Syntrophobotulus glycolicus DSM 8271: one gene and its partner. The protein of the gene in region 2 interacts with the protein of the main gene of each other region in a pairwise test. Links are inferred from orthologs where the notes say so. Each region holds a gene or a part of one and is shown on either strand. Other genes may lie near its edges.

Region 1 (10,507 bases), 1.7 Mb from region 2 along the record:
TCCCAGGAACTCTTCCGGACTTTTTTGCGCATATTTATTGTTTAGGGCTTTAATCTCCAATTCCATTCCCGATCTCTTCCTTTTCACTTTCTCTTTTGTTTTTCAGAAGCTCAACCCGTATGATTGAACAAATTTTCAACCACCAGAGCCGCCGAACCGATAGAAATGGCATTTTCAGCGAAGGATCCCCCTCTGCTGAAGTTAATGTTGTTGCCTTGATTCCAAAAACTTTTCCGGCGAGCGGCCCTCACACATTCTTCATAAAAAAGCTTGGAGTAGCGGATAAGGGGCCCGCTTAAAACAACAATACCCGGATTGAAAAGCTGAATAAAGTTTGCCAATCCTGTTCCCATGATCAGAGCCGCGTTTTGAATGACCTCTGCTGAAAGGGGGTCGTCGTCTTCGGCTGCCCGGCAAATATCAAGATAGGAAATTTGGCGGGCAGGCTTGCTGACTCTGGTCACACCGCCTTTTTGGACTCTGTCCGCAAACTCTTCCAAAATAGCGTGAATGGAGGAATACTTTTCAATGCAGCCATGATTGCCGCACCGGCATTCCTTTCCCTTCACATCGATCACAGTATGGGCGAAGGTATCCTCCGAATCGTTGACCGTCCTCACAAATATCCCCGAAGAAATAAATCCGGTTCTGATCCCGACCCCGCAATTCAGGTACATAATATTTTTAATCCCTTTGCCTATCCCGTAATTGGCTTCTGCCAGCACTGCCGCATTGGCCCCGTTATCGATCAGGACAGGCAGGCCTAATTTTTCTTCGAATATGGATTTTACGGCAATGTTTTTCCAGCCTTGAGCTTCGAAATTTTCAGGATTAATAATCACACCGTTCTCTCTGTCTAAAGGGCCCACCGTTCCAATCCCTATACCAAGTACGGATTCGTCCTTGATCTTGGCCAGGACATTCTGGATCCATTCTAAAATCCGTTTCAGCGTCGCCTCAGGAGTTAATTCCTGATTCATATCAAACCGGTACTTTTCCAAGGGCTTCATCTTAAGGTTGGTCAGAACAATCTGGGTATAGAGCCTGGAGATATCAACCCCCAATAAATAATAATCTTTGACATTGACATCATAGAGAGCCGGCTTGCGGCCTCCTGAAGACTTTTCAATATCCGATTTGACGATTAAGTTTAAATCCTCCAGCGGGAGCATCATTCGATTTAACGTCGTAAGCTTTAAACCGGAAAGTTTGGAAAGCTGTTTTTTCGTCATCGCCCCTTTATGCAGGAACAATTTTAATATTCTCTTGGATTCGTCACTCAGACCATGAAGCAAATTTTTATTTTTCATTACTGCTGTTCATTCACCCCCTTCCCTTCTCCCCTCAAACTTTTAACCAATTTAGTTACAAGTAAAGAAAAAAAATACTTTTCTTAAATCACGTAATCTTCCGGGGTAAAAACCCTGAAATCTTTAGGCCGGAGAAAAACTTTTTGTTTTTCCCGCAATTCCAAGCTTTTAAAAGCTTCTTTGCTGATCTCCGCTTCAAGATAATCTCCACTATCCAGTCTTTTCAGTTCAAGATTGACAATCGGACCGACGGCGCGGATGAAAACAATCTCCGCCGCAATAAAGCCTTCTCCTTCATCCTTAACTCTGATTTCAATATCGTGCGGCCGGATATAGCTGACAATTTCCTTATTCTTTATTCCGATGTTTTCGGGTACATCCAGTTTTAAAGAACCAAGCTCAACCTTTCCTTCATGCACTCTGCCGTGAAACAAATTGACATTGCCCAAAAAATGATAAACAAAGGGATTGACCGGATTATCATAGACTTCTTCCGGTGTGCCGATCTGTTCTATTTTTCCCTGATTGAGGATAACCACTCTATCCGCTACATCCAGAGCCTCTTCCTGATCATGCGTTACAAAAACACTGGTGATCGGATATTCATCATGCAGCTTGCGCAGCCACCGGCGGAGATCCTTCCGGACCTTGGCATCCAGAGCACCGAAGGGTTCATCTAAGAGCAGGACTTTGGGCTCGACAGCCAAGGCCCGGGCCAGGGCAATTCTCTGCCGTTGGCCGCCCGAAAGCTGAGAAGGGTATCTTTTGGCCAGTTCTTCCATCTTAACCAGAGACAACAGCTCGTTCACTTTTTCGTTGATCGCTTCTTTGCCGGGTCTCAGCTTATAGGGTCTGACCTTCAGACCAAAAGCAATATTCTCAAACACGGTCATATGCTTGAACAGAGCATAATGTTGAAAAACAAATCCTACTTTGCGATCCTGAGTGCTCTTTTCGGTGTTGTCCTGTCCATCAAAAATAATGCTTCCGGAATCAGGGTTCTCCAGACCGGCAATAATTCTCAGCAGGGTGGTTTTCCCGGAACCGGATGGCCCCAGCAAAGCAACCAGTTCCCCTGTCTTGATATTCAGATCAATATGACTTAGAGCTTTAAAGGAATCAAACGATTTCGTAATGTTCAATATTTCTATACTCATAGCTCCTCCTCGATTTTCTTGTTCTTCCAATCGGCAATATTTTTGATGACAAGATTAATGATTGCGATAAGCGTCAATAAGGATGCTACAGCAAAAGCCGCAGAAAATTTGTACTCGTTATATAAGATTTCGACATAAAGAGACATGGTGTTTGTCAAGCCGCGAATATGCCCGGATACTACAGAAACCGCGCCGAACTCCCCTGCCGCCCGGGCCGCTGTAAGCATGACACCATAGAGAAGCGCCCATTTGATATTCGGCAAAGTAATACGCAAAAAGGTTTTAAATCCGCTGGCCCCTAACGTCAGCGCCGCTTCCTCTTCCGCAGTTCCCTGAACTTCCATTAAAGGGATCAGTTCCCGGGCTACAAAAGGTAAAGTGACGAATAAAGTCGCCAGGACAATTCCGGGAGGAGCAAAAATAATCTTTAATCCCCACTCACTTAATACTGAAGCAAATAAACCGTGGGTTGTGCTGAAAAGCAAAACAAAGATCAGTCCGGCAACCACGGGGGAAATCGCAAACGGCAAATCAATCAAGGTCAGCAAAAGATTTTTTCCCTTGAATTTGAATTTAGCAATGGCCCAGGCCGCAGCCAGACCGAATACCGTGTTAATGGGAACCACAATTGCAATCGTCAAAAGGGTAAGCTTAATCGCTTTCCCGGCCATCGGATCTGTGATGGAGGCCAAATATAAGGCGGCCCCTTTTTCGAAAGCCTTGGCGAAAACTAAAAACAAAGGAAACAAAAGCATGCACACAAAAAAGAGTAACGCAATTGTGATTAGGAGTGTCTTGACAACTTTCGATTCGTTTCCATTTTTCTTCTTCATTTTTCTCACTCCTAATTGGCTTTATCCCGGTGATTTGTCCACCACTGAATGAGATTAATCACCAGCAGCATGATGAAGGATATGACCAGCATCACGGCGGCAATAGCCGTACCTCCGGCATAGTCATATTGTTCAAGCTTTGTCCGGATTAAGAGGGGGGTAATTTCCGTATACATCGGCATATTCCCGGAAATAAAGACAACCGAACCGTATTCCCCCAAAGCCCGCGCGAAGGCCAGGGCAAACCCTGTAATCACCGCCGGGAGCAGCGCCGGCAAGATCACTTTATAGAAGGTTTGAAACCTTGTCGCGCCTAAGCAAGCCGCCGCCTCCTCAACTTCCGGGTCAATGCTTTGCAAGACAGGCTGCACGGTCCTTACGACAAAAGGCAGACTGATAAAAATCAAAGCTATGGTAATGCCCAGGGGAGTATAGGCTATTTTCATTCCTAACGGTGCAAATAATTTGCCTATCCAGCCGTTTGGGGAATAAAGGGTGGTTAGGGCTATTCCGGCGACCGCGGTGGGCAAGGCAAAAGGCAAATCGATCAAGCCGTCTATTATTTTCTTGCCCGGAAAGGTATATCGTTCCAAGACCCAGGCAAGGAGCAGCCCGAATATGGCATTGACCAAAGCTGCTAAAAATGAAGTACTGAACGATACCTTTAAAGAAGCTACGACCCTTTCCGATAAGGCGACCTCCCAAAATTTTTGCCATCCCATATTGGCGCTGTTCAAAAAAACCATGGAAACTGGAATCAGAACCAGCAAGCTGAGATAAAGCAGGGAAAAACCCATCGTTATTCCAAATCCCGGTATTACGCTGTGTTCAATCAAACTAAATTTTTTGCCTGTTTTCCTCATGATGCACCTCTTTATTGAACGCTCAGAAAAAAGAACTTTCTTTTCCCACTTCAGTTTAAAGAAAAACGGTTCTTGATTCTTGGGTCAAGAACCGTTCTATCTTTAACGTACTCATCTTTAAATTCAAGGACTATTTTTTTGTATAAATCTGATCGAATACCCCGCCGTCGGCAAAGTGTTCCTTTTGAGCTTTCTGCCAGCCGCCAAAAAGATCGTCAATGGTAAAGAGATTGATTTTCGGGAAGTGAGAAGCATATTTTTGGCCTATCGCTTCGCTTCTGGGTCTATAGAAATTTTTCGCGGCAATTTCCTGGCCTTCATCGCTATAGAGATAATTTAAATACGCCTCGGCCACTTCTCGTGTGCCTTTTTTATCAACGACGGAATCTACGACTGAGACCGGTGGTTCGGCTAAAATGCTGATTGAGGGATAAACAATTTCAAACTTATCATTGCCGAATTCTTTAATCGATAAGTGCGCTTCGTTTTCCCAAGCCAGGAGGACATCTCCTATTCCGCGTTCAACAAAGGTTGTGGTGGAACCGCGTGCCCCTGAATCCAGAACCGGTACATTTTCAAAAATAGATTTCACAAAATCCTTTGCTTTGGCATCGTCGCCATTGTTTTTCAGAACATAGCCCCAAGCGGCAAGATAATTCCAACGGGCGCCGCCGGAGGTCTTCGGATTGGGCGTAATTACCGATATTCCGGGTTTTGCGAGATCGTTCCAATCCTTAATGTTTTTGGGATTTCCCTTGCGCACAAGAAAAACAATTGTTGACGTGTAAGGTGTTGAGTTATTCGGTAAACGCTGCTGCCAATTGCTATTAATTAAAGGCGCCTTACTGTTGATTGAGTCGATATCATAAGCTAAAGCTAAAGTCACAACATCGGCCTCGTTTCCGTCAATAACGGTTCTGGCCTGACTGCCGGATCCGCCGTGAGACTGTTCGATTGTCACGTCCTGACCGGTTTTATCCTTCCAGTATTTAGAGAAGGCTGTGTTGTATTCCTGATAAAGTTCACGGGTGGGATCATAAGAAACATTGAGTAAGGATACAGGTTTTGTATCTTTGGATTGTTCGGCCTGCTCCGTCTTGCCGCAGCCGGCTAAGGAAGCCAGTAAGGCCATAATCAGAACGGCGACGATTCCTTTTCCAAGTACAGTCTTTTGTTTTCGTTTTTCTCGTACTTTCATTTCACTTTTCCCCCTAAATTGTTTATACTACAGTATCCCTATAGGTTTCGTTTCATTCTAGCGTCGACTTTTTTCCAAGTCAATAGCTTTTGGGAAAAAAATTATAATTTCTATGATTATAGTAGGGTTTGACAATAAAAAAATAGGCCTCGTCCATTTTGAGGTCGGATTTTTGAGACCGAAATGTTTTATTTGTCTTGAAAAGGGAACTTTAAACTGAATTTTGTTCCTTTACCTGCTTCACTTTCCACAGAAATTATGCCGCCATGGGCCTGAACCAAATTTTTTACGATAGACAAACCTAATCCCGTTCCACCGCTTTCCCTGTTTCTTGATTTATCGGCGCGGTAGAATCGTTCAAACAGATAAGGCAAATCTTCCTCAGAAATCCCCTTCCCCGTATCAGAGAGGCAAAGTTCAATTCCTTTTTGCGTTCTGGCGCTTGTCAAGGTTATTGTTCCTCCCGGCGCATAGCAAATCGCATTATCGATCAGGTTTAAGACAATCTGTTCAAACATGAATTTATCGGCCCAGACCGTTCCCGCGTCTTGATTGATCTCAGCCTTGAACTTGATGTTCCTTTGAATAAACAGCTGATCGTACTTTTCTTTCACCTGCTCGCTCACTTGGAAAAGATTGATTTCTTCTTTTTCCAAATCAGCTTTTCCCGATTGCAGTCTTGACAGTTCCAACAGGTCCTCAACCAGTCTTTTTAAGCGGTTGGATTCCTCAATAATGATTTTCATAAATTGGTCCTGCTGGACCGGCGAATCCTCAACATGATCTGCCAGAGCTTCCGCATATCCCTGAATAAGACTGATCGGGGTCCTTAATTCATGGGAAACATTGGCCACAAAGTCCCTGCGCATTTGCTCGAGCTTGTACTCTCTTGTAGTATCCTGCAAAACGGCAATGACTCCGGTCAAAATAAGCTGACTTGGATCAAACAAGGGAGAAAGTCTGACTGTCAGGTTTTTTTCATTAATCATAATCTCTTCCTTGGCCTGCTCTTTTTGCGCAAGTACACCGGAGAACAGGGAACTCAACCGGGCTAAATTTTCATCTTTGTCGATCCTGCTGTTTTTTTCCAGATTGCTCATATTCAACAAATGTTTAGCCTGCGGGTTGATTAAGACTACTCTGCCCTCAATATCAACAGTGATCACACCGTCCGACATGCCAATGAGGATATTTTCAATTTTCTCTTTTTCATAAGAAAGCTCTGTCATATTCTTTTTGAGCTGCTCTGATAAGTAGTTCAGGGAAGTGCCCAAAACTCCCATCTCATCCCTGCTTTGGACCGTTACCCGCTGATCGTAGTCTCCTTTGGCCAGGCTCAGAGCGACCTCATTCATTCTTAACAAGGGTTTAGGGAGTGATCTGGAAAGAAACAGGGCCAGTACAGAGGCGATCAGAATTGATGCCAGCAAAGCCCCTGCGATCAAATTCCTGAATGAATCAAGGGTCGCGGATATCGGGGCTACAGGAGTGTAAATAAACATTGCTTCGACCACTTGCTTCTCTCTGATTACAGGGAGGCCTATTGCCAGCATCTGAGTGTCAAAATGCTCATAATAACCGATCTTGGATATTTCCTCTCCTTGAAAAATACGGGATAGTTCTGATTCCTGAAAGACTGTCCCGGGAAACAGATGAGTCTCCGCATTGCAATACTGGATTATGCCCTTTTCATTCAGGATTATGGTATGCGCATTCAAAATCTGGGAAAACCGGTTTATTTCATCGTTGTTCATAAAGATTTCCGGGTTTTCGGCGTATAAACCGGCGATTTGTCTTCCCTGATCGTTCAGGTTGTCCGTGACTTGGGCGTAATAAAAGTTTTTTCCCAATTCAAACAAACCAAACCCTAATAAACTCAAAACAACGATCATGAGGACAATGATGGTCAACCATAATTTAGCCACAATACTTTTCATGAACAATTAATTCACCTCAAATTTGTATCCGACACCCCAAATTGTTTTGATCTCATTTCCCGCTTTTTCTCCAAGCTTTTCCCGGAGCTTTTTAATATGGGTATCCACTGTTCTCTGATCCCCAAAGTAATCATAATCCCAGACTTTCCTGGTGATATGCTCACGCGATAATACCTTGCCCTTGTTGTTGATTAAAAAAACCAAAAGATCGAATTCTTTCGGGGTCAGGTTGATTTGTTCTCCTCCGACCGAAACTTCTCTCCCCTCAACATTGATTTTTATTTGGCCGGTATGGATCAGTTCTTCTCCCTGGACCGGATTTGCTCTTTTCAAGACGGCTTTGACCCGGGCCGTCATTTCCCGGGGACTAAAGGGTTTAACAATATAATCATCCGCACCGAGTTCAAAACCCATCAAGCGTTCATACTCCTCACCCTTTGCCGTAATGAAGATCACAGGCTTATCTGAAAAGCTCCGTATTTCCCGGCAAAGCGCGAATCCGTCCATATTCGGCATCATCACATCAATCATAAAGAGGCTGAATACATCCCCTTTTTCTTCCAGCTCAGCAAGAGCCTTCATTCCGTCTTCCACAGCCGTGACTTCGAAGTTTTCTCTTTTTAAGTACAAGGCGATCAATTCTCTCATCTTCGGCTCATCATCGGCAACCAAAATTTTCGTTTGATGATTAGACATGTGTTCTCCTTTTAAAGGAAAAAAATTAATAGCTCGAGCTATGCTGAAAGGCTTCTCATTTCCCTCTCAGATACCAAAACAGTTTTCAATTTTTCCGTTTTCTCTGATGTTTTCACTTCATTGCTGGAAGCCAATTGGAATTATTTATGCATGGACTTGCTGTTGTGGTTTTTCCTATAATAGACTTACAAAAACGTTTAGGAGGAGTTTGATGAAGAGACGTTTCACTTTATTCTTTGTTGCCTTTGCTTTCTTGATTCTTTGCCTGACCCCGATTGCCCAAGCATCAGACAATATGCTTAAGATGGGTTCTACCGGTTCGAGTGTCGTCGAATTACAAATCAAACTAAGTTCTCTGGGCTATTCCGCCGGGACTGCGGATGGCATCTTTGGCCCCAAAACTCAGGCCGCTGTGAAAACCTTTCAGTCATCAACGTCCCTGACTCCGGACGGTATTGTCGGCCCGCTCACCCAAAATGCCCTGAATAGCGCCTATGCAAAAGTCCGCACGACCGAAGCTAATGACATTGTATCCACTGCCCAAAAGTATTATGGCTATCCTTATCAATGGGGAGGTACTTCCCCGACGACCGGATTTGACTGTTCAGGTTTTACAAAGTATGTTTTTGCCCAAAACGGCATTACCTTACCGCGAATTTCCCGTGATCAGTATACGGTTGGGACTTCTGTCAGCTTTTCTAACCTGCTTCCGGGCGACCTGGTCTTCTTTTCTTGCAGCAAAAGCGGCATTGTTGACCATGTCGGAATCTATATCGGCAATAACCAGTTCATTAACGCCTCCAGCTCGAAGGGAGTAACGGCTTATACGTTCGGGACCTACTGGAAATCTGTATATCTTGGAGCAAAAAGGGTTGTTTAGGATGTTTCTGAGGATTCCGGTTACCTGTTGAGGATCAGTTTCATTTCCCAAATATTAAAGATATCTGAGGACGACAATTGCTGTTCGTCCTTTTTTTGTCTGGTTTCCGATTTGTTGGAGCTTTATTTTCCCCATCCCCCGCCAGGAAATGACCTCTCCTTCCGAAACGAGCTTATCGGCCTTTGTGCATTCCAAAGAGTTCAATGCTACCTTACCCCCTTTAATGCCTGCACTTGCCTTTTCCCGGCTGACCGCAAAGCCTGCCGACGCGATATTGTCCAAGCGCAGGGAAGCGACCGTATCCTTGATCAACCTGAACTTTGCTTCGGGGACTTGAAGCTCTGCCGCCGTAATCTCTCCCACATGAACTTTTACTCTGGCGACCATTTCAAAATTCACCAGTAAATAAGGCAGGATCTCCTTGAGGACGACGATATCCGCGCTCCCTTCTCCTACTAAAATATCGCCGATTGCTTCTCTTTTGATTCCGCAGCCCAGCAGGCTTCCCAGAAAGTCCCGGTGAGAAAGTTCGTTGTCCGCCGGATATTCTGCCCGGATACAGGCCAGACAGTTTTCTTCTCCCTGAAAGGCCTGTTCCGGATTCATGTAATCGGGGAAGAAAACCAGAACCTTTCGCGAGGCACTTTCATAGCCGCCATGGAACAAATATCTGAATTGCGCACATTCAGGGAGCATTCTCTCTGCAAGGTCCTGCTCGCGCTCATTTAAAAACTTGGTATTTTCTAAGATATTTTTGCTTTCAGCCGCTTCCAGCTTATCCAGGACTCTGGCCAGCATATTCTTCTCTTCCTGATTCTGGACAAATCTTTTGATCAGTTCATTTTTATTCATCAAAAAAATTTTCCTTTTACCACAGATTGATACATTATTATAACACGATAAAAAATCATTTGCCGATATTCAGCCATCCTCTTTGCTTCAGAGATCATCTTGGCGAAATTCGGCTGAATAAGGCATATTCGTTATTAATAAGCAAGTTGATCCATTACTATTCCGACATCCTTCACTTTCCTGATATGAGATAATTTGAATTAACCTGAATCCCATTGAAGGAGTGCGGTATGGGCAAAAAGATCCTTGCATTAACGATTGTGATCGTCTGCGCCTGCTTTTTTTTAGAAACACCGGCCTTCTCAGGAGCCGACAACACCGGTACAACCACTGTCTTACCCCCGAATATAAAGATAGACAGGTTCTCCGGAGAGACAAGATATGAAACAGCCAAAATCATTTCCGGGTATTATAACAACGGAAAGGTTGATCATGTCATTCTTGCAACGGGGAAGGATTTTCCGGATGCTTTGTCTGCCAGTGTCCTGGCCCATGAGAAAGGTGCTCCTATTTTATTAGTGGACTCTTCTGTTGACCGCTCAACAGATGCCTTCAATTATGTCATCGAACATCTTGATTCAAGCGGGACTGTTTATCTCGTCGGGGGGACTGCCGTCATCGGCATAGATTTTGAGAGTAAACTCCATGACCTGGGATTTAAAGATATTGTGAGAATTGCCGGTGCAGACAGATACGACACATCTTATCAGATCGCCGGTCTACTGAACGGCGGAATTGATTCCACAGTCGTCATCTCCTCAGGAGAGCAGTACCCCGATGC
Region 2 (10,478 bases):
CCTTAGGACCGTTATAGTTACGGCCGCCGTTTACTGGGGCTTCAATTCAATGCTTCGCCTTACGGCTAACATCTCCTCTTAACCTTCCAGCACCGGGCAGGCGTCAGCCCCTATACTTCTCCTTACGGATTTGCAGGGACCTGTGTTTTTGTTAAACAGTCGCCTGGACTGATTCTCTGCGGCTCTATTTCTAGAGCACCCCTTCTCCCAAAGTTACGGGGTCATTTTGCCGAGTTCCTTAACAAGGGTTATCTCGCGCGCCTTAGGATTCTCTCCTCATCTACCTGTGTCGGTTTACGGTACGGGCACCTTCTCTCTCACTAGAGGCTTTTCTTGACAGTTTGAACTCTGCGCTTCGCTACTTTTTTTCGCTCCCCATCACTGCTCAAGGTTTCGCACTGCGGATTTGCCTGCAGCACCCTCTTGCAGCTTGGACGTGCTCTACCAGTCACACGCTCGCTTTGTCCTCCTGTGTCACCCCATCGCTCAAACAATCAAAGGTGGTATTGGAATTTCAACCAATTGTCCATCACCTACGCCTTTCGGCCTCAGCTTAGGTCCCGACTTACCCTGGGCGGACGAGCCTTCCCCAGGAAACCTTGGATTTTCGGCGGGAAGGATTCTCACCTTCCTTTTCGCATACTCATACCGGCATTCTCTCTTGTCACTGCTCCACCAAACTTTACAGTTCAACTTCTACGCTGTGACAATGCTCCTCTACCCAAGGAATCGATTCATTAAACCCTCAGCTCTCTTTGCTTTTTCCCTGAGTCCATTTGGAAATTTTGCTTCTGTCTTATTCTTTCTCTATTCTGTGGCAAAATTTCTAATGTCGTTCTCTCTTCTGAAGTCTTAATGAATCGATCCCTTGCCGTGGCTTCGGTGTGACGCTTGAGCCCCGTTACATTTTCGGCGCAGAACCACTCGACCAGTGAGCTATTACGCACTCTTTAAATGGTGGCTGCTTCTGAGCCAACATCCTGGTTGTCCGGGCGGTTCCACATCCTTTCCCACTTAGCGTCTCTTAGGGACCTTAGCCGTCGGTCTGGGCTGTTTCCCTTTTGACTATGAAGCTTAGCCCCCACAGTCTGACTCCCAATTTCTTATATCTGGTATTCGCAGTTTGATAAGGTTCGGTAACCGATAAGGCCCCTAGCCTATTCAGTGCTCTACCCCCAGATACCATTCATTGAGGCTAGCCCTAAAGCTATTTCGAGGAGTACCAGCTATTTCCGTGTTCGATTGGCATTTCACCCCTACCCACAACTCATCCCCTGCCTTTTCAACGACAGTGGGTTCGAGCCTCCAGTGGGTTTTACCCCACCTTCACTCTGGCCATGGGTAGATCACACGGTTTCGGGTCTGCAACATGCAACTCGACGCCCTATTCAGACTCGCTTTCGCTTCGGCTCCATATCTTTAATACTTAACCTCGCTGCATATCACAACTCGCCGGTTCATTCTACAAAAGGCACGCCATCACACAATTGCTTGTGCTTTGACTGCTTGTAAGCATACGGTTTCAGGTTCTATTTCACTCCCCTCCCGGGGTGCTTTTCACCTTTCCCTCACGGTACTTGTTCGCTATCGGTCGCTAAGGAGTATTTAGCCTTGGGGGGTGGTCCCCCCTGCTTCCCACGGGATTCCTCGTGCCCCGCGGTACTCAGGATCCTGCCTCCGATTCTAAACTTTTCGCCTACAGGGGTTTTACCTTCTTTGCCCGAACTTTCCAGTTCGCTTCGCCTAAGTTTATCTTCTTTATTGGCAGTCCTACAACCCCACACTCCGAAGAGTCTGGTTTGGGCTCTTCCCCTTTCGCTCGCCGCTACTCAGGGAATCGATTTTTCTTTCTTTTCCTCCGGGTACTTAGATGTTTCAGTTCCCCGGCTTGTCTTCACATAACTATGGATTCATTATGTGATAACCGGATATGACTCCGGTTGGGTTGCCCCATTCGGGTACCCACGGGTCGTCGCCTGCTTACGGCTCTCCGTGGCATTTCGCTGCTGACCGCGCCCTTCTTCGACTCTTAGCGCCTAGGCATCCACCGTATGCCCTTTCTATCTTGACCTATTCCTAATCTTTTTACGGATTAGTCAGTTAGATTCTTCTTCCTACGCTTTTTTCTCTGTGCAGTTTTCAAAGAACTGGATGCCCTTTGTGTCGTGTAGGACACGGATGTCCGGGAACGACCTAAAAGAACTCTAGACACATGGATGTGTCTGGTTAAATGCGTCATGGATGACGTTAGCATTTAACTTCCTTTTTGATTGACCGTTTATTGTTTTGGTGGAGGTAAGCGGGATCGAACCGCTGACCCCCTGCTTGCAAGGCAGGTGCTCTCCCAGCTGAGCTATACCCCCACGTCTTTGTTGATAAATGGTGGGCCTGGGTGGACTCGAACCACCGACCTCACGCTTATCAGGCGTGCGCTCTAACCAGCTGAGCTACAAGCCCATTTTTTTACGGTCACTCAAAACTAAACAGCGGAATGGACAAACTTAAACTCGTCTTGCTCTAGGGTTAAGGCTCTTACACCCATCCCCTATGCACCGACCTGGAAGTGGACTACTTAAAGTCCGGTTCTCCCTAGAAAGGAGGTGATCCAGCCGCACCTTCCGATACGGCTACCTTGTTACGACTTCACCCCAATCATCTGCCCCACCTTCGACGGCTGGCTCCCTTAGGTTACCTCACCGGCTTCGGGTGTTGCAAACTTTCGTGGTGTGACGGGCGGTGTGTACAAGGCCCGGGAACGTATTCACCGCAGTGTGCTGACCTGCGATTACTAGCGATTCCGACTTCATGATCTCGAGTTGCAGAGATCAATCCGAACTACGAACGGCTTTCTCGGATTTGCTCCACCTCTCGGCTTCGCTTCCGTCTGTACCGCCCATTGTAGCACGTGTGTAGCCCAAGACATAAGGGGCATGATGATTTGACGTCATCCCCACCTTCCTCCGGTTTGTCACCGGCAGTCTATCTAGAGTCCTCAGCTTTACCTGTTAGTAACTAAATATAGGGGTTGCGCTCGTTGCGGGACTTAACCCAACATCTCACGACACGAGCTGACGACAACCATGCACCACCTGTCTTACAGTTCCCCGAAAGGCACTCCCGAATCTCTTCGGGATTCTGTAGATGTCAAGCCTTGGTAAGGTTCTTCGCGTTGCGTCGAATTAAACCACATGCTCCACCGCTTGTGCGGGCCCCCGTCAATTCCTTTGAGTTTCAACCTTGCGGCCGTACTCCCCAGGCGGAGTGCTTATTGTGTTAACTGCGGCACAGAAGGGGTCGATACCCTCTACACCTAGCACTCATCGTTTACGGCGTGGACTACCAGGGTATCTAATCCTGTTCGCTCCCCACGCTTTCGCGCCTCAGCGTCAGTTACAGTCCAGAAAGTCGCCTTCGCCACTGGTGTTCCTCCACATATCTACGCATTTCACCGCTACACGTGGAATTCCACTTTCCTCTCCTGTCCTCAAGCCGTACAGTTTCCAATGCTTTACGGAGTTAAGCTCCGCACTTTCACATCAGACTTATACAGCCGCCTACGCGCCCTTTACGCCCAATAATTCCGGACAACGCTCGCCCCCTACGTATTACCGCGGCTGCTGGCACGTAGTTAGCCGGGGCTTCCTCGTCAGGTACCGTCAGGTATATGCATTATTTACACATATACGGTTCGTCCCTGACAACAGTACTTTACAACCCGAAAGCCTTCTTCATACACGCGGCGTTGCTCCGTCAGACTTTCGTCCATTGCGGAAGATTCCCCACTGCTGCCTCCCGTAGGAGTCTGGGCCGTGTCTCAGTCCCAGTGTGGCCGTTTACCCTCTCAGGCCGGCTACTGATCGTCGCCTTGGTAGGCTTTTACTCTACCAACCAGCTAATCAGACGCGGGTCCACCCTCTTGCACTAGCATATTCAGAGGCCAGCTTTCCTTCCGGTAAGATGCCTTACCAAAAGCTTATCCGGCATTAGCAGTCGTTTCCAACTGTTATTCCGGTCATGAGGACAGGTTACCCACGCGTTACTCACCCGTTCGCCACTAAGAATATCAATTCGCAAGCTTCCTCAATATTCTCCGTTCGACTTGCATGTGTTAGGCACGCCGCCAGCGTTCGTCCTGAGCCAGGATCAAACTCTCCATAAAAATCGGAACTTGCGTTCCTATTTAAACACCGGATTGCTCCCTGTGTTCTCTTCTTTTTATGAGAATCCAATTCGCTCTACTTTTTCGCTTAGCTTTTGTTTCTCTTTTTTTGACGAGTTCTTGTTTGTCTTTTTCCTTGCTGTTCAGTTTTCAATGACCTTGCGTTCTCTTGCTTTCGCCGCTTTTTCGGCTCCCTGGCCTGAGGCGCTTTATTATATTATCATTGAGCACAGATACTGTCAACACCAAAATACAAATAATCTTTTTTTCCGGCTTCACTTTGAAAATCAAAAGCCTTCTGCCGCAATGTGACATCAAGCAGAAGGCTTCAACAATACAGGGACCTGTTAAAGAATACAAGAACAGAGCCACGAAAGGGCGATCAGCTTATTGGGGCAAATAACGCGAATCAACCAGATTATTCACCAAAGCTGTGGTATCGACTTCATCTTTGATCATTTGGTTTTGTTTAAGCAGCTCAGCCGATTGTTTCAAATTGGTGATCGTCGATTCATCCATTTTGATCCCAAAATCATATTTTGGGTACAAAGCCTGAACGATTTTAATGTCCAATTTATTGAATTTTGCTGCCAGGTTCAATGCTTCTTCCTGGTTTGCTGAAACCCAGGTCAGCGTTTGCTGATGCAGCTCCAGGAATTTTTTGACTACTTCAGGGTATTTCTGGACAAACTCCGTTCTGGCCGCAATAAAGGTTTCCCCGGGGATCAGTCCTTCAGCGGTTGTAATCAGGGTAACCTTCTTTGAAGCAAGGGCACTTGTCAATAGGGGATCAGGAATAATGGCCGCATCAACCTGCTTCTGCATGACCGCATTGGCCGCTTCCGGTGAAGCCAGGCTCTCTATCTCCACATCTTCGGCTTTCAGGTTTGCCTTGGCCAAAGCTTTTAACAACATTTCATGCAGCATGGTATTTTTTTGCAGGGCAATTTTTTTCCCTTTCAGGTCCGCAAGCTCGCTGATCCCGCTTTCCGTGCCGGCGACCAAACCGATTGCCTTGGGGAAGCTGGAAAACTTGGAAATAAACTTGATGTCATTCCCGTTGGATTTGGTCACTAAGCCGGTAACATAGTTTAATGAGGTGGCAATATCAATTGATTTTGCCGCTAAAGCTTCTGTTGTTGCCGGACCCTCCAATTCCACCCACTTAATCGTTATTCCTTCTTGCGCAAACTCTTCTTCGAAGGTTTTCTTCTCCAGCGCTGCAATCGAAGGAACGTTAATTGGCCTGGTCGCGTAGGAGACATTGACGACTGTCGGCTTTTCCGGTGCCTTGTCCTGGTTTGTACTGCATCCCACCGGAGAAACCAAAAGCATCAGCCCGACCAAAAGAAGCATTAATCTTTTTAATTTACCCATAAGTACTCCTCCAGATATCAACGATGTATTCAGCATCTTATTGCGAATCATCATTCTTTTCATTGTTATTCTCTCCATTTGGCGAATACCCTGCAAAATTTATGGCCTGATCGAAATTAATTTGGAGAATTCTCCTCTCCTGGCTGATCGTCAGTCTTTCCCTGGCATTTATCTGATGTGCTCAGTGAGGTATTTTTTCAGCCTGATCAATTCCCCGCTGTCCGGATCTCTCGGATAAGGCAGATTGATTGGGATGATTTCCTTTACCTGACCCGGCGCGGGAGTCATCACCAGAACCTTTTGGCTTAAAAGCAAAGCTTCTCCGATATCATGCGTCACAAAGAGGATTGTCTTGTTTGTTTCCTTCCAGATCCCCAAAAGCTCATGCTGCATTTTTGCTCTGGTTTGCGCATCCAACGCTGAAAATGGCTCATCCATCAGCAATACCTTGGGATGAAAAGCCAGGGCCCGGGCGATGGCCGCTCTTTGGGCCATTCCGCCGGACAGTTCATGCGGGTAAGCTTTTTTCACATGCTCCAGGCCGACCATTCGCAGAATGTTTTCCACTGAAACACCTGTCAAGTGCGCATGATCCTTCAGACCGAAAGAAACATTTTTTTCGACCGTCAGCCAGGGGAAAAGCCTAGGCTCCTGAAAAACCATAGCCCTGTCAAATCCGGGGGCGCTTGTTTTTCGGCCTTCGATCTCAACCTCCCCCGCCGTCGGCAGCTCCAGTCCGGCTATGATCCTGAGCAAAGTGGTTTTTCCGCAGCCGCTTTGCCCAATGATCGCGGTAAATTCCTTCGTTTGGCATTCAAAACGAATCCCTCTCAGCGCTTCAACCTTCCCCCGCTTACTTTCATAGGTTTTATGAATATTGTTGATTTGCAAGAGAGAAGCGCTATTGGGGATCTTTTCTAAACTTTTTTCCATGGCATCAAACCCGCTTCTGTTTTTAACAGGATTCCGTCGATTACTATCCCGGCAATCCCTATGGTAAAAATCCCCACAAACATCATATCGGGCTGAGAGCTTTGACGCGCCTGGGTGATCAGTGCTCCGATCCCTGTCGATGCGGCAATCAGTTCAGCCCCCACCAGCGCCCGCCAGCAATTGCTCATGCCCAGACGCAGGCCCACAAAAATAGGCATGGTTGCCGAAGGGATATAGACTCTTTTAATCATTTGTCCCGGCGTAAGCATAAAGGCCCTTCCCACTTCCACTAATTTGGGATCAACACTTTTTACCCCATAAACCGTATTCAAAAAAATCGGAAAAAACGAGGCATAGGTAATCACCGCAACTTTGGACGCTTCCTCAATCCCCAGCCAAAGAATAAATAAGGGAATCCAGGCTATTGGAGGAATATGCTGAAGAAATGACAATGTCGGGTTAAGCCATTGCGCAAAGCTTTTCGTTTTGCCGATCAGAATGCCCGCCGGTACGGCGAGAACTGCCGCCAGACAGAAGCCATAAGCCAATCTGCCCAGACTGGCCATGAGATGTTCAAGCAGGGTTCCATTTTCAAGCATCAACCAGCCGGCCACATAGATTTTTGAAGGAGACGGGACCAGAAAATTATCTACCAAACCCTTTCGGGCCGCTATTTCCCACGCGAAAATCAAAAACAATGGAAACATTGCCCCTTTAACCATTACCTTTATTCTTTTTTCCCCTTTTTTTAAGGGGCCTGCCTCAATATTTTTCTCCATTAAAAATCAACCTTAAACACCTTACTCATAAAAAATACAACCGGAACCCTTCTGCTTTCATCCGATCAGGACTTATACGATCTGTCCGTTTCCGTATATCGTATACTTTACTGTCGTCAGCTCCGGAAGCGCCATGGGACCGCGGGCATGCAGCTTCTGCGTGCTGATCCCAATCTCGGCCCCAAACCCGAACCGGTTCCCGTCCGTAAATCTGGTTGAGGCATTCACATACACCGCCGCCGCATCGATTTCATTCAAGAACCTTTGGGCCGCCGAATAGTCTTCCGTGATGATGGTTTCCGAATGTTTTGTTCCGTACTGATAAATATGGTCCAATGCTTCATCAAGGTCCTTGACCACCTTGACACTGATCACCAGATCGAGATATTCCGTACCCCAGTCTTCCTGCTTTGCCCTGACGGCCTCGCTCCATATCCCCGTGGTTTTTTCGCATCCCCTGATCTCAACCCCGAACCGGCGGAATCTCTCACCGATCAGCGGCAGAAAGTCTTCGGCAATCGCTTCCTCAACAAGAAGGGTTTCCAGAGAATTGCACACTCCGGGATTCTGGGTCTTGGAGTTAAAGACGATTTCCACCGCCTGCTCCAGATTGGCTTTGTGGTGAACAAAAGCATGGCAGAGACCGGTTCCCGTTTCGATCACCGGTATTCTGGAGTTCTCAAGGACACTTTGGATCAACCCCGCCCCGCCCCGGGGAATAATGACATCGATAAATTTGTTCATTTGCATCAGCTGCAGGACATATTCTCTGTCCGTTAAGGTGACCAGCTGAATACTGCCTTCAGGCATGCCGGCTCTGACTGCGGCTTCTTTGATCACTTCGGCCAGAACGATGTTGCTTTGGATCGCTTCCGATCCTCCCCGCAGAATGCAGGCGTTCCCCGATTTTAAGCAGAGTGCGGCAGCATCGACCGTCACATTGGGGCGGGCCTCATAAATCATGGCAATCACCCCTAAAGGCACTCTTGATTTCTGGATTCGCAGCCCATTGGGCCTGGTCCAGAATTCCCCGCCTCCGACCGGATCAGGAAGATTGACCACTTCCTGAAGAGCATTGCTCATTCCCTCAATCGCTTTTTCCGTCAAAAGCAAACGGTTAACCAAACTGCTGCGCAGCCCTTTTTCCTGTGCCGCTTTAATATCGAGAGCATTGGCCTCCAGTATTCTCTCCTTATGGGCCAGCAAAGCCTCCGCCATCGCGGATAAAGCCTGATTCTTGGCCTGCGTCCCGGCAAATGCCAGCTTCCGGGCTGCCGCTTTCGCTCTTTCTCCGATCGCGACCAGCCTTTCATCAATCCTGTCCGTCATGGTTATACCCCTTTCCTCTCTGATCCGTTCTCATCCCTCTGTGCTCTTGTTTCTCCGCAATATCCCATCTCAATCCTCAAAGACGGTCATCTTGTCCCTGTGGATGACCTCGCGGCCTTTGGTATCCGGAATCAGTCTGGCGATTTCATCAGAATGCAGGCCGATTACCCGGGCGACTTCTTCACTGCTCAGCTCAACGAGGCCTCTGGCGATTTCTTCTTCCCGCAGGTTGAATACCCTGACCAGATCGTTTCTTTCCCAATAACCGTCAATCTTCGTTATTCCCGGAGCCAGCAGGCTTTTCCCTCCGTGCAGCAGGGCTTCCTGCGCCCCGTCATCAATCATGATTGTTCCCATGGAGAGACCGGCGTAAGCTATCCAGCGTTTTTTACCGGCAAATTTATGCTCACAGGGAGGGAAATATGTACCTCTGGGCAATTCCCCGTTTAAAAACTGATTGACCTCATTCAGGTAAGCGGTGTTCATAAAAAAAACATCTATGCCAAAACGAGTGGCCATTTCAGCGGCTTTGAGCTTAGTGACCATCCCGCCGGTTCCTGCCATCGAACCCGAGCCTCCCGCAAGATCGAACACCTCCGGGATGTTTTCTACGGTTTTGATCAGCTCAGCTGTGGGATCTTTCACCGGATTGGCGGTATACAGACCGTCAACATCGGTCAGAAGAATAAGCAAATCGGCATCGATCAGACCCGCGACCATTGCCGAGAGCCTGTCATTATCCCCAAAGCACAGCTCTTCAACCACAACCGTATCATTCTCATTGACAATGGGCACTATCCCGTATTTGAGCAGTTTTTCTAAGGTATTTTTAGCATTCTTATAATGAGCCGATTCTACCAGGTCGATTCTGGACAGTAAGATCTGGGCGCAGGTTAAACCATATTGCTCAAAGAAACAGGAGTATTTTTCTATGAGCACCCCCTGCCCTACTGCCGCCGCGGCCTGCTTTCCCGCCAAATCCTTCGGTTTTTTCCGCAAATTCATTTTGGCCAGCCCTGCGGCGACTGCTCCTGAGGTCACCAGTACACATTCCAAACCCTCCTTGACCAGACCGGCGATCGTACCTGCCAATCTCTCCATTACAGGGCCATTGACCCCGCCCTGAGGGAAAGTCAGGCTGCTGCTCCCTATTTTAAATACGACTCGTTTGAGAGCCTTATTCACTATATTCTTCCTCCATCTCTTCCGCCCTTTTTTGACAAGCCTGCAGGGCCTGCCAAACGATGCCCTCCAGTCCCGCTTGTTCAAAACTGCAGATTGCGGCAGAGGTGGTTCCATTGGGGGATGTCACGGCTTTTCTGAGCTCGGCAGGCTCCCGGCCTGTTTGGGCCAGCATTTTCCCGGCTCCGACCAGCGTTTCTACGGCCAGCAGAGTTGCCTGCTCCTTACTCAACCCCAGCTTTTCCCCGGCCTGGGCCATATATTCCGCCAGCAAATAAAAATAGGCCGGTCCGCTGCCGCTGACTGCGGTGACGGCATTGATTTCTTCATCCTTAACCCATAACACCTTTCCCAAGGCGGAAAAAACCTTTTCCGCACTTTTGGCCTGACTCTCGCTGACCTTTTTGCCCCTGGCCAAAGCAGAAACAGAATGCAGCACGGCAGCGGAGGTATTGGGCATGACCCTGACCACAGCTGTCCCGGGCAGTTTTCTTTCATAGTATTCTAACCCAATCCCGGCCGCAACCGTAATCAAGAGCTTGCCAGCCAAATCATCCTTGCCCAAAGCGGCCAGCAGCGCCGGAATATCTTTTGGTTTAATTGCCAGGACAATCACATCGGAATCACGGATTACCTCAGCCTGAGTGCAGACTTTGGCCTGGTATTGTTCAGCCAATTGCCGCGGTTTTTCCTCAAATAAGTCAAAAAGATTGATGACT

What was found.
Region 1: the proteins of SGLY_RS10705 (region 2) and SGLY_RS02615 interact in binary tests that used the Escherichia coli proteins (3 or more experiments, as listed by UniProt). The link is inferred for Syntrophobotulus glycolicus DSM 8271 from one-to-one orthologs.

The regions. Positions count from the first base shown.
Region 1 is NC_015172.1:498,967-509,473, reverse strand. What follows is about bases 431-3,417. They hold SGLY_RS02615 (sulfate/molybdate ABC transporter ATP-binding protein), read right to left. Parts: upstream 2,468-3,417; coding sequence 1,394-2,467; downstream 431-1,393. Other genes in these bases: cysT (sulfate ABC transporter permease subunit CysT), read right to left, coding at 3,312-3,417; cysW (sulfate ABC transporter permease subunit CysW), read right to left, coding at 2,464-3,300; SGLY_RS02620 (ROK family protein), read right to left, coding at 431-1,310. Also shown: SGLY_RS02625 (phosphoadenylyl-sulfate reductase), read right to left, coding at 1-87; more of SGLY_RS02620, read right to left, coding at 111-430; more of cysT, read right to left, coding at 3,418-4,163; SGLY_RS02600 (sulfate ABC transporter substrate-binding protein), read right to left, coding at 4,294-5,361; SGLY_RS02595 (ATP-binding protein), read right to left, coding at 5,550-7,298; SGLY_RS02590 (response regulator transcription factor), read right to left, coding at 7,305-7,994; SGLY_RS02585 (C40 family peptidase), read left to right, coding at 8,206-8,874; SGLY_RS02580 (YlmH family RNA-binding protein), read right to left, coding at 8,929-9,726; SGLY_RS02575 (VanW domain-containing protein), read left to right, coding at 9,957-10,507. UniProt on the Escherichia coli protein: Part of the ABC transporter complex CysAWTP involved in sulfate/thiosulfate import. Responsible for energy coupling to the transport system.
Region 2 is NC_015172.1:2,162,220-2,172,697, forward strand. The notes cover bases 6,450-9,407. They hold SGLY_RS10705 (glutamate-5-semialdehyde dehydrogenase), read right to left. Parts: upstream 8,578-9,407; coding sequence 7,321-8,577; downstream 6,450-7,320. Other genes in these bases: SGLY_RS10695 (ABC transporter ATP-binding protein), read right to left, coding at 6,450-6,469; SGLY_RS10700 (ABC transporter permease), read right to left, coding at 6,454-7,248; proB (glutamate 5-kinase), read right to left, coding at 8,647-9,407. Outside these bases: SGLY_RS10690 (ABC transporter substrate-binding protein), read right to left, coding at 4,547-5,536; more of SGLY_RS10695, read right to left, coding at 5,705-6,449; more of proB, read right to left, coding at 9,408-9,762; proC (pyrroline-5-carboxylate reductase), read right to left, coding at 9,755-10,478. UniProt on the Escherichia coli protein: Catalyzes the NADPH-dependent reduction of L-glutamate 5-phosphate into L-glutamate 5-semialdehyde and phosphate. The product spontaneously undergoes cyclization to form 1-pyrroline-5-carboxylate.